3 regions of the Paractinoplanes hotanensis genome follow, and region 3 is predicted to be linked to each of the others. Evidence: riboswitches for the same ligand, from Rfam matches in the RefSeq annotation. Region 3 holds a riboswitch; each other region holds the start of a gene.
The links. A riboswitch is a leader RNA that binds a small molecule or an ion and turns the genes downstream of it on or off. The one in region 3 is predicted to bind cyclic di-AMP.

Region 1 (4,125 bases), on a different contig from region 3:
CTGCGCGACGCACCTGTCGCGGGGCCGAATGCCGTAACGCAGGAGCCCTGTTCAGCAACTACGCACTCGGCTCTCAGCTGTCACCCAGGCATTCGTGACACTTTCGACCCACCAGCCGGAATCAGTGCAGCCAACCATTTGTTGTGTAGATGCCAAGCAACCGCAATGTGCAAACTGCGGACGTTACGGGGAGGAACCGATGAACACAGGTGTCACCCGTAACGGGGTAAGTAGTGATGGCAATGAGGGGACCGTGGGCAACGTGGAGAAGAACACCGTGATGCGGACCGACCAGGTCGCCGAGGAGCGTGACCTTGTCGGCGTCTACCTGCACGAGATCTCCCGGACTCCGCTGCTGGACGCCGCCCGGGAGGTTGAGCTCTCCAAGTCGATCGAGGCCGGCCTCTACGCCGAGCACCTGCTCGAGTCGGGCGAGGTCCGGCGCGGTGTGAGCCGGGAGGAACTGGAGCGCCTCGTCACCGAGGGGCGCAAGGCGAAGGATCTGTTCATCCGGGCCAACCTGCGACTGGTCGTGTCGATCGCCCGGCGCTACGTGCGCTCCGGCATGCCGATGCTCGACCTGATCCAGGAGGGCAACACCGGCCTGGTCCGCGCGGTCGAGAAGTTCGACTACGAGCGCGGCTACAAGTTCTCGACCTACGCCACGTGGTGGGTGCGCCAGGCGATCAGCCGGGCCATCGCCCAGCAGGAGCGCACCGTGCGCCTCCCGGTCCACCTGGTCGAAGACGTCAACCGCATGCGCAACGTCACCCGCCAGCTCGTCCGCGAGCTCGGCAGTGACCCCGAGCCCGAGCAGATCGCGACCGCTCTCGGCGTGACCGTCGAGCGCGTCAACGAGCTCACCCGCTGGGCCCAGGACACGGTTTCCCTCGACACCCCGGTCGGCGACGACGGCGACACCAACCTCGGCGACCTGGTCGCCGACAGCGACGCCCCCTCGCCGGAAGAGATCGTGCTGACCGCCCTGGAGCGCCAGCGCATCGAGGGTCTGCTCAACCACCTCGACGACCGGTCGGCCGGCATCATGCGGGCCCGCTACGGCCTCGAGGACGGCCGCGAGCACTCGCTCACCGAGGTGGCTTCCCGCTTCTCGCTGAGCCGTGAGCGCATCCGTCAGCTCGAGATCCAGGCGCTCGGCCGGCTGCGCGAGCTGGCCCGGGCCGAGGGCCTGCAGGCCGCCTGACGTTCCGCCTTCCTTCCCCCCGTTACTCACAAGACGCGAAAGGCCGGTACCCCGAGGGGTACCGGCCTTCTCCGGTTCTCGAGCCGGTCTAGTTGACCCGGCCGTAGCCGTACGGCGTCATGATGTTCATGCCGCGCTTCTTCACCACCGTGCCCGAGTGCGGCGCGTCGATGATCTGACCACCGCCCACATAGAGGGCGACATGGCCGAGACTCCGGTAGAACACGAGGTCACCCGGTTGCAGGTCGCCCTTGCTGATATGGGTGACTTCGTTCCACTGGGCCTTGGTCTGGTGCGACAAGGACTTGCCGGCCGCCCGCCACGCCGCCGAGGTCAGCCCCGAGCAGTCGTAGCTGCCCGGACCGTCCGCGCCGAACAGGTACGGCTTACCGAGCTGGTTGTACGCGAACGTGACAGCGGCACCAGCCTTGCCGGAGATCTGCGGGATCGGGCCGGTGTACTTGCTGCCCTTCTCCTGCCCCTGGCCGAAGGCCGCCTCGCGCATCGCGAACAGCTTCTTGAGGTCTTTCTGGATCGACCCCTTCTGCGCGTTCAGCGCGTTCACCTGGGCCGTCTGCTTGACCTGGGTCGCCTTGAGGGCGGCCTGCTTCTCGGCGAAGCCCTGGGTGGCCGCGGTGAAGGTGTCGATGTCGCGCTGGTTGGACTTCGTGATCAAGTCCAGGTACGCCATGCGGTCCATCATGCTGTCCTGGCCGCCGCCGGTGAGCAGCGCGCTCATCGGCCCGACGCGACCCTGCTTGTAGGACGTGGTGGCCAGATTGCCCACCTGGGCGCTGGCGGCCTTCAGCTTCGCCTGAGCGGGCTTGAGGGACGCCTGGAGCTTGACCTGATCAGCCTGGGTCTTCTTCAGGTTGATCCGCATCTGGTTGTACTTCTCGGTGATGTCCTCGAGCTTGTTGGACGCCGTCTCGATCTGCTTCTTCAGCTCGCTGGCGGACGGGGCCGCGTGTGCGGCTGTCCCCAGCGAGCCGGTGATCGCGACAGCGAGCGCCGCGACGACGAGGACCCGAAGCCTCGTGCGGGGGTGGGGCACCGGTCAGTGGCCTTTCTTCCGCTCGGCCGCCTACCGGGTCAGCTGACGGGCTCGGGTGGGAAGAACACCCTTCCGCTCGCGCGGATTCGCCCCGATGACACGGTTCCCCGGTTCTGTCGGACGCGCATGGCGCCACGAAGATTCGGCGGCGTTGGCCGGCGCCACGGGAGGGGGAGTGGCTGCGGACCGAACCAACCGCATTAACTTATCGGCGGGATCATCAAAAGCAAGGGCCCACAGAGTGATTTAAGACAATGGCCCGATACGCGTTAATGATCCCGATAACAGCAAGTGATTCGACGACCGCAATGCGTGCGGCCGGACTGTCAAACGGGACTTTTCGTCAACTCGGCGGCGGGCACCCATTCCCGGGTCACCTTACGCTCGGCCCAGAAAGACAGGAACGGGATCGTGCCGCTCAACATCACCAGGATCATGCGGCCGAACGGCCAGTGGGCCCGGCGCGACAGATCGAACGTGGCGACCAGATAGACCATGAACAGGAAACCGTGCGCGGGCCCGACGGCCGCGACCACGACCGGGTTGTCCGCGAGATATTTCAACGGCATGCCGACCACGACGAGCGCGAGCAGGCAGACGCCGACGATCCACGCGATGATCCGGTAGCGGGTCAGGGCACCCTGCACTTTGCTTCTGTCCTATCCGGGATAGTCGCCCGGGCGGGCGCCGGGGTGGGCGTTGAGCCAGGCGAGATAGTCGTTGTAGGCGACCAGTTCGGGGTCGTCGGCATCCGGGGTGGAGCGGACGGCCACGCGTACCGGCCGGCCGACCGTAACAGCCTTGCCTGGGAGCTGTTCCTGGGCCTTTTCCGGCGGAGCGGGCTCTGCCGGGTGGCCGCCTTTCCGACGGGCGAGTTGAACCTCGCGGAACCAGAGGAACACGACGAAGGCCGCGAAGACCGGCCACTCGAACATGTAGCCCCAGCTGATCGCGTTGCCCTCCTGGGCGCGGCTGAACTGCCACCAGCCCAGGATCAGGCAGCCCGCGGTCAGCACCACCGCCAGGACATGCCGGACGATCCACGCCGGCGTCCACAGGCCCTTCATGCCCAGAAGCGTACCGGCGCGTGTTTGGCCGCGGCCCGCACGGGCAACCGTCCTGGCGTTCGCCACACCCCTCGGTGGCTGTCCTGGCCCGAAACGACCGGAGGTGCACGATGACAGAAGCTCACGGTGACTCACCGTTGATGGAAACCGGGATCGACCCCGCCTCACTGAGCGAGGACGACCTGTTCCGCGAACTCAGCAGCCTCTACCGGGCCCGTCTCGCGACGCTCCGCCACGGCCCCGACGCCGCCCTGTCGAACCACTTCAAGCGGACGGCCGACCTGGAGACGGAGTACATCACCCGCTATCCCAGCCGCGAGGTCGACACCGACCGGCTCACCCAGGCGTTCTAGGGAGAATCTTGACCGAGTCGCTGGGCGCGCGGCTGACGCGCGTCGGACAGTCGTATGCCCCCCACGAGCATCGCCCGCTGGTCGGCTACGTGACGGCGATGGGCGGTTTCACCGCTCTGGCCGCCGCTCTGGCCGCCGCGGCCAAGGTGACCGGAAAGCCGGCCCCCGCCCGCCCGGCCACCGCCGATGTGGTGCTGGTGTCACTGGCGACCCACAAGCTGAGCCGCCTGATCGCCAAGGACTCGGTGACCAGCCCGCTGCGGGCCCCGTTCATGCGTTACGCCGAGCCGGCCGGCGCGGCCGAGCTCAACGAAGAGGTGCGCGACCACGACAATGCGCTGAAGCATGGGATCGGCGAGCTGATCAGCTGCCCGTTCTGCCTGGCCGTCTGGGTCTCGACGGCCCTGACCGGCGGCCTGGTGCTGGCCCCCCGCCTGACCCGCCTGG
Region 2 (4,125 bases), on a different contig from region 3:
AGTCGACGTCGTACAGCCACGAGGTGTCGAACCCGTCGGGGTCCCGCGCGTTGATGGAGAGCAGCGTGGGCGCCTGCTCGGCCATGTCGAACGCCTCGAGCCAGCTGGCCGGGTTCTTGGCCAGCAGCAGGCGGATGTTGCGGCCGTCCCGGTCGACCTGGGCGTAGCGCCCGGCGATCGAGGCCACCGTCGAGAGCCGGGGGAGCGCCTCGATCGGGCGGACCCCGAACTCGGCCGCCACGGCCAGCGCGGTCGCCGCGTTGCCGATGTTCACCGTGCCCGGCAGCTGCAGCTTCACCAGGTGCCAGTCACCGCGCGGGTCGACCACGCCGTCGTCCTCGACCCGCCACTGCGCCTGCGGGCGGCGCAGCGGGCAACCGGTGCACCACCAGTCGCCGTTGGCGCGCTCGATCGGGTGGCCGCTCTCGGGGCAGACGAAGGAGTCGTCGAGCCAGCGCTGGCCGGCGCTGAACCAGGTGATGTGCGAGGAGCCCTGCGCGGCCCAGACCACCATCGGGTCGTCGGCGTTGGCCACCACCGAGACGTCGGGGTGGCCGGCCAGCGCGGTGCGCCACATCTGCGCCATCATCGCGACCTCTTTGGCCCGGTCGAGCTGGTCGCGCGAGAGGTTGAGCAGCGCCACCACGCGCGGGTTGGTCTCGTCGATCACCCGGGCCAGGTAGTGCTCGTCGACCTCGAGCACGGCGAACGGTGTGGCGCCCGCCTTGGCCAGCGCCGACGTGTGCCCGGTGGGCATGTTGGCGCCGAAGGAGTTGGTGGCCACCGGGCCGAGCACCCCGAGCGCGGCCGCCGCGAGCCGGGTGGTGGTCGTCTTGCCGTTGGTGCCGGACACGAGCGCGATCGCCCGGCCGGCGGCCAGGTGGGTCAGCAGCTCCGGATCGATCTTGAGGCCGATCCAGCCGCCGATGACCGAGCCGTCGCCGCGTCCCGCAGCCCTGGAGAGCGCGGCCGCGGTCTTCGACACGGAGGTCGCGACCTTGGCGCGCAGGGGCATTTTCCCGTCCGTCACGGCGACGAGGGTACCGGAACGGCAGGTTACGTCGAGTTGCCGAGAGTCCGATTTCAGCGTCCCGGGGCGGACGCTCCGGACAGCCATCGAGATCGGCCGTTCGGCCCACCCCATTTTGGCCGGTGAGAAAGGTTTGAACAGCGGAAGAGTGAATATCGGGCGACCGTCACCCCGATGGTGGCGAAGAATTATGTGTTCTGATTCACCCGTAACTGTAGACCGGTAGTGATTTGTCGATCACTCCTCGTTATGGCATTTATCGTCGCCTGGTAACAAATCGGACAGTGGTCGATATGCCAAACACTCTCAGTGACGAAAGCGGATACTGCAACCTTCGAGAAATTCGGGTAGCAAGGTCTGGCCGGCGGCACCCGCTGCCCGACTCGCGACGACCTGGTTCACGCCGAGCCCTGCCCCGGGCCGGTCGACGCGACCACCCGAGCACCATGTACGACCAACACAGGCATACGGGGGCAGGGACGGGGGACCCAATTCTGGTCCTCTCCGCGCCACCCGCTCCGGTGGCGACCACGGAGAAGACCTTGGGGTGAAGTCGCCTAACGGTGACCGGGCAGCCTTCCCGCCCGAACCCGACAGCTAACCTCGCAGGCGTGCCGGAGGGATATCTCTACCGTGCACGAACACAGTTCGAGCCGTGGCCGCCGCATGCGTGGCGCCGGCACCATCGCACTGTCACTGGGTCTCTGCCTTTGCGCCGGCCAGCTGGTCGCAGCCTCGCCGGCCAGCGCCGCCACCGTCACCCCCATCATGGCGGCGGCTGCCTCGGCGAAGGTCAAGCCCGTGGTCAAGACCTCGTACTCCACCCGGAAGGTCAAGTCCGGCAAGAGTGTCAAGGTGACCGCCAAGTACATCAACCCGGTCAACGGCAAGGTCGTCACGTCCGGCACGGTGCGCCTGCAGGCGTTCCGCAAGGGCAAGTGGGTCAACCAGACGTCGAAGAACCTGGGCAGCAGCGGCTCGGTCGCGCTCTCGTTCAAGCCTGGCACCAGCGGCTACCTGCGCGCCGTCTACGCCGGATCCGCGAAGTTCGCCTCGTTGACGGGCGGCAAGACGTATGTGAGCGTCGTGCCGAACGGCAACAAGATCATCAACGAGGCGAAGAGGCACGTCGGTTCGCTGTACAAGTTCGGTGCGGCCGGCCCCACGCGCTTCGACTGCTCGGGCTACACGATGTACGTCTACAAGAAGACGATCGGCAAGAAGCTGCCGCACAAGGCGAACCTGCAGCAGAAGTACGGCAAGTCGGTCGCCAAGAGCAAGAAGCAGATCGGCGACCTGATCGTCTTCCGGAGCGGCTCGTACGGGTCGCACGTCGGCATCTATGCCGGCAGCGGCTACATGTACGACTCGCCGCACACGGGCGCGCGCGTCTCGAAGCGCAAGATGTACGGCTCCAACTACGTGGTCCGCCGTCTGGTCTGACAACCGGGCACGGATCAGCAACTCAGCGGGGCGCGACCGGTTCGGTCGCGCCCTTGCTGTCAAGGACAGCCCGACCGGCACAGCCGGCCGGGCTGTCCTTATATATGCGAGTGGCCCGTGCGGCGCTCCACTACCCGGCCCGCGGTCCACCGCTCACTGCCCGGCGCCCCACCATCCGCCCCGGGGTCCACCGCTCACTGCCTGGCGCCCACCATCCGCCCCGCGGTCCTCCACTTTCCTCCCCCGGGTGGGTTGACAGGTTTCTTGTCTGGCGGCTTTGGGCGTGTTCGTCACGATTCTCAGCGGGCGCGCTGGAGGATGTCGGAAACCGGACGGGGTTGATCATGGTCTCGCCCTCCACTCGGCACCCCCCTCCCTGAGCTGGGGTTTCGTGTGCGAGCAACCTTCGCGACCCCGTCCATTCCGCTTGCGGGTGGAGGGAAGTGGAGTAGAGTGGAGCACAGTGGCAGGGCCGATGGCGAACCTCACCTGAGCGACCTGCCGACCCGAGTTGACAGGCGGACCGCGAACCGCCCGGGGGCAGGGGGTGGGCGCCGATGTTCCTCGGCACGCACACCCCACGCCTCGATGACAAGGGGCGGCTGATCCTTCCGGCGAAGTTCCGAGATGAGCTGGCGGGAGGCGTCGTGATCACCAAGGGGCAGGAACGCTGCTTGTACGTCTTCCCGATGCCGGAATTCCAGCGCATCGCCGGTCAGCTGCGGGAAGCGCCGGTCACGAACAAGGCGGCCCGGGCTTACGGCCGGGTCTTCTTCGCCAGCGCGCACGACGAGATCCCCGACAAGCAGGGCCGGGTCACCATCCCGGCGCACCTGCGGGGCTATGCGGGTCTCGACCGTGAGCTCGTGGTGATCGGGGCCAGCACCCGTGTCGAGATCTGGGACAAGCAGTCCTGGGAGGACTACCTCGCGGCGAGCGAGGACGAGTTCGCCGACATCGAAGAGGGGGTGCTGCCGGGCGGACTGTGAGGCGTGGCACTCGGCTGGGCCCGCGAAGGCCCGGACGTCGCGTTTTCCGTACTGCGAGATCTCCAGCCGCTCCCGCACCTGGCGCCTCTTCCCCGGCGCCAGGCGCGTGTACGGCCCAGGGCGAGCCCGATGGCAACGGGCGAGCACCCGGGCACGAGCGGATGGGGATCTGGCGGTACGGACGGGCGTCCGGGAAGCGTCGCGGAACGGTGACGGACGCGGCGGTGTGAGAGACAACCGGCAGGTCGGTGCCGGCGGGCGCGCGTGACAGCGAGTGGGGGTCGACATGGGGGAGCTTCGCGGCACGCACGTGCCGGTGCTGCTCGAGCGTTGCCTCGAGCTGCTCACCCCGGCCCTCGAGCTGCCGGGCGCCGTGCACGTCGATTTCACGCTGGGCCTGGGCGGTCACGCCGAGGCCGTCCTCGAGCGATTTCCCGAGGTTGTGCTGGTCGGGCTCGACCGCGACACCGAGGCGCTGACCCACGCCGGTCATCGCCTGGCCCGGTACGCCGGCCGCATGCGCCTGGTGCACGCGGTCTACGACGAGTTGCCGCGGGTGCTCGAGGAACTCGACCTCACCGAGTTCCACAGCGGACTGTTCGACCTCGGTGTGTCGTCGTTGCAGCTCGACGAGGCGGACCGCGGCTTCGCGTACGCCCAGGA
Region 3 (4,125 bases):
GCATGGACGGCGTGATCGCGACCGTCAACTACGCCACCGAGAAGGCCAGCGTCGCCTACCCCGACGGCGTCACCGCCGACGACCTGATCGCCACGGTCGAGAAGACCGGCTACACCGCGAAGCTTCCGCCGCCCCCGCAACAGCCCGGTGACGACCCGGCCGAGCTCGCGCAGCCGGTCGACGAACTGCGTGGCTTGCGGACCCGGCTGTTCACGTCGATCGTGCTCAGCGTGCCGGTGGTGCTGCTGGCGATGGTGCCGGCCTGGCAGTTCACCTACTGGCAGTGGCTGTCGCTGACCCTGGCCGCCCCGGTCGTCGTCTGGGGCGGCCTGCCGTTCCACAAGGCCGCCTGGACCAACCTGCGCCACGGTGCCGCGACCATGGACACCCTCATCTCAATGGGCACGATCGCAGCGTTCGGCTGGTCGCTGTGGGCACTGTTCCTCGGCACCGCCGGTGTCCCGGGTATGACTCACCCGTTCAGCCTCGACATCGGCACCACCGACGGATCGGGCGCCATCTACCTGGAAGCCGCCGCCGGGGTCACCACCTTCATCCTCGCCGGCCGCTACTTCGAGGCCCGCTCCAAGCGCCGTGCCGGAGCCGCCATGCGGGCCCTGCTGGAGCTCGGCGCCAAGGACGTCGCGGTGCTGCGCGACGGCATCGAACGGCGGATCCCGGTCGGCGACCTGGCGGTGGGGGACCGGTTCGTGGTCCGGCCGGGCGAGAAGATCGCCACCGACGGCGTCATCGAGGACGGCACATCCGCGGTCGATGCGAGCATGCTGACCGGCGAATCCGTGCCGGTCGAAGTCGCTGCGGGCGACCCGGTGGTCGGCGCGACCGTCAACGCCGGTGGCCGGCTGATCGTACGTGCCACCCGGATCGGCGCCGACACCCAGCTCGCGCAGATGGCGAAGCTCGTCGAGCAGGCCCAGACCGGCAAAGCCGCCGTCCAGCGCCTCGCCGACCGGATCTCCGGCGTGTTCGTACCGATCGTGATCGCCCTCGCCGTCGCCACGCTCGGCTGGTGGGTCGGCACCGGCTCCGGCTGGACGGCCGCGTTCACCGCCGCCGTCGCCGTGCTGATCATCGCCTGCCCGTGCGCGCTCGGCCTCGCGACGCCGACGGCGCTGCTGGTCGGCACCGGCCGCGGCGCGCAGCTCGGGATCCTGATCAAAGGCCCCGAGGTCCTGGAGTCGACGCGGACCGTGGACACTGTCGTGCTGGACAAGACCGGCACCGTCACCACCGGCCGGATGAGCCTGGTCGACGTGGTTCCCGCCGCAGGCGTCGACCGCGATCAGGTGCTGCGCCTGGCCGGGGCGGTCGAGGCCGCCTCCGAGCACCCGATCGCCCAGGCGATCGCGTCGGCAGCCGCTGACATGGTGCCGCTGCCGCAGGTGACCGGGTTCGCCAGTACCGAGGGCCTCGGTGTCACCGGCACCGTCGACGGCCACATCGTGCACGTCGGCCGCCCCGCCTTGCTGCGCCAGGCCGGGCTGACGGTGCCCGCCGACGTCGAGCAGGCCGTCGCTACTGCCCACACCGCCGGGCAGACCGCCGTGGTCGCCGGGTGGGACGGTCAGGCCCGCGGCGTCCTCGCTGTCGCCGACACCGTCAAACCGACCAGCCGCGACGCCGTGGCCCAGCTGCGAGCGCTGGGCCTGTCGCCGGTGCTGCTCACCGGCGACAACGAGACCGTCGCCCGGGCGGTGGCCGCGCAGGTCGGCATCGATGAGGTGATCGCCGAGGTCCTGCCGGCCGACAAGGTCGACGTGGTCACACGGCTGCAGGAGCAGGGCAAGGTCGTGGCGATGGTCGGTGACGGCGTCAACGACGCCGCCGCCCTGGCCCAGGCCGACCTCGGGCTGGCCATGGGCACCGGCACCGACGCCGCGATCGAGGCTTCCGACCTGACCCTGGTCCGCGGTGACCTGATGACCGCCGCCGACGCTATCCGACTGTCGCGGCGCACCCTGCGCATCATCAAGAGCAACCTGTTCTGGGCCTTCGCCTACAACGTCGCGGCTCTGCCGCTGGCCGCGGCCGGGCTGCTCAACCCGATGATCGCCGGAGCGGCGATGGCGTTCAGCTCGGTGTTCGTCGTCGCCAACAGCCTGCGGCTGCGCCGCTTCGCCAGCATCACGAAGTAGGGCGTACGACAGCGCCGCCTGCACCCCCGCCAAGGACGGGTGCAGGCGGCGCTGTCGTACGCCCGAGCAAGACGCACGCGGGCATGCGCCTTCGTGGTCAGACCAGGCGCCGGACCACGTAGTTTTTGCTCCAGATCTTCTGCTTGGTGACCGTCTTGCCGGTCCGCGGCGCCGCCCACATCTTGCCGCCACCGGCGTAGATGCCGGCGTGCGTGCCCTTCGTGCCCTTACGGATGACGATCAGGTCACCGGGGCGGGCGTTGGACTTGGCGACGGCCTTGCCGTACCGCTGCTGCAGGTGGGCCTTGTGCGGCAGCTTCTTGCCCGCCGCCTTCTTGTAGACGTACATGGTGTAGCCGGAGCAGTCGAAGCGCTTGGGCCCGGCGGCGCCGAACTTGTACTTCTTGCCCTTGTGCTTCGCCGCTTCGGTCAGGACCCGGTTCGCGGCCGCTTTGGACTTGGCGGCCTTGGACGCCGCCGTCTTGACGGTGATGCCGGTCTGGCTGAACGCCACGCTGGTCTGCGAGGACACCTGTGTGGTGGCGACCGTCGCGGCGGAGGCTGACTGCGGTGTGCCGAGCCCGCCGGTCAGAAGACCGAGACCCACGGACAGGGCGAGAGCGCCGACTCCCAGGGTGCGGGCGGGCCGGCTCAGGGTGCTTACGCGCACGGTGAAGGAATCCCTCCGGCACGCCTGCGAGGTTAGCTGTCGGATTCGGGCGCGAAGGTTGCCCGGCCGCACGCTGGCGGCTTCACCCCAAGGTCCTCATGCCCCGGCCGCCGCAGTGCGGCGTGCCGGTCGAGGACCGCTCGTGGTTCCCCCGTCCCTGCCCCCGATTGCCTCATGACTCGTCATGCGGGTTGTGCCGACGGACCGGGGCAGGGCTCGGCGTGGTCCAGGTCGGCACGACCGGCGAGCCTGTGCCCGCCGCCCCTCCTTGATAGCCCAGTCGGCGCCGATCCCGGCTCTCAGAGATGATCACACTCCGTGATTGGCGTGCCGAGACGTGTCCGATTTGGAAGACCGGTGCGAGGTTTGTCGACACATTGTGCTCATACCTGATGAACCCAGGGTGATTTTGATCTGTGAAAGGGAACACTCGATCTCGTACGTGGTAGCTGTGGGTGGCCCCGGCAGTGTTCCCCGGTTTGTCGCGTCCGAGGCGACTGCCGGTCGGTTGATCGTGGCCGACCGTCCGGCGCTCGTCGCCCGAATCGATGGCCATCCCTTAATCGCGGGGTGACCGTGTGGGCGCCCGGGTGGTGTCCGTCGGGGCGACGACCGCACGCGAAGGCGGTCGCTGCGCCGATGCAACCGAGCCGCAACCACCGGACCTTTCAACCGGCCGTGCCGTTGAGCGATGAGACAGACCCGATCAACCGCATCGCCCGACGACGAAGTCTCACCCATCCGGGCGGTCCGTCGGCGTTCAAATCTGTGAAAGGCAGGCTGTGAGAAATCGCTTCGTCCCGTCTGCCCTGGGCACGGGCACGTCGCCCCGCGGCGGGCGTGCCGGGAGGCTGATCGTCGCGCTCGTGGCGCTGGCCCTTGCCGGAGGCGCGAGTTTCGGCGCCGCGCCCGCATACGCGGCCACACTGGCCCCGCGATAGGCGATCGCCGGTGGCTACACCGTTTCGCCGGCCACCGGCGGAGTCACCCGGGCGGCGCTCGCCGCTGATGCCACCACCGCGGCCTTCCAGGACCGCTTGGACGGCGCTTTGCAGCACATGCTGGACACCTTGCTCGGCCCCGGCCGCTCAACGGTCACCACCAACGTCGAACTCGACCTCGACCAGGTCGCGACATCCCGCACCACCTACCAGCAGGATCCGTCCGCCGGTGCCCTGTCCGAACGGATCAGCGAGCGCTCTTACATCGGCGACAACGGCGGCACCCGGTACGACAGCAGCAGCGCGTCGCGCGTCAACGCCCTCGACGAACTGTACGAGACCCGCCGGGAAGCCCCCG

Region 1: another riboswitch for cyclic di-AMP. It lies ahead of LXN57_RS24065 (C40 family peptidase); the one in region 3 lies ahead of LXN57_RS30155 (C40 family peptidase).
Region 2: another riboswitch for cyclic di-AMP. It lies ahead of LXN57_RS28475 (C40 family peptidase); the one in region 3 lies ahead of LXN57_RS30155 (C40 family peptidase).

Annotation. Positions count from the first base shown of each region.
Region 1 is NZ_JAMQOL010000034.1:33,405-37,529, reverse strand. Features, by position in the region: gene LXN57_RS24070 (sigma-70 family RNA polymerase sigma factor) at 200-1,204, shown strand; gene LXN57_RS24065 (C40 family peptidase) at 1,293-2,258, opposite strand; cyclic di-AMP (ydaO/yuaA leader) riboswitch at 2,271-2,416, opposite strand; gene LXN57_RS24060 (DUF3817 domain-containing protein) at 2,585-2,905, opposite strand; gene LXN57_RS24055 (hypothetical protein) at 2,918-3,325, opposite strand; gene LXN57_RS24050 (DUF6158 family protein) at 3,466-3,678, shown strand; gene LXN57_RS24045 (DUF1360 domain-containing protein) at 3,684-4,125, shown strand, end outside.
Region 2 is NZ_JAMQOL010000041.1:53,528-57,652, reverse strand. Features, by position in the region: gene LXN57_RS28480 (Mur ligase family protein) at 1-1,015, opposite strand, end outside; cyclic di-AMP (ydaO/yuaA leader) riboswitch at 1,472-1,657, shown strand; gene LXN57_RS28475 (C40 family peptidase) at 1,664-2,473, shown strand; gene mraZ (division/cell wall cluster transcriptional repressor MraZ) at 3,031-3,462, shown strand; gene rsmH (16S rRNA (cytosine(1402)-N(4))-methyltransferase RsmH) at 3,749-4,125, shown strand, end outside.
Region 3 is NZ_JAMQOL010000044.1:13,460-17,584, forward strand. Features, by position in the region: gene LXN57_RS30150 (heavy metal translocating P-type ATPase) at 1-2,156, shown strand, start outside; gene LXN57_RS30155 (C40 family peptidase) at 2,254-2,826, opposite strand; cyclic di-AMP (ydaO/yuaA leader) riboswitch at 2,833-2,959, opposite strand; gene LXN57_RS30160 (flagellar M-ring protein FliF C-terminal domain-containing protein) at 3,885-4,125, shown strand, end outside.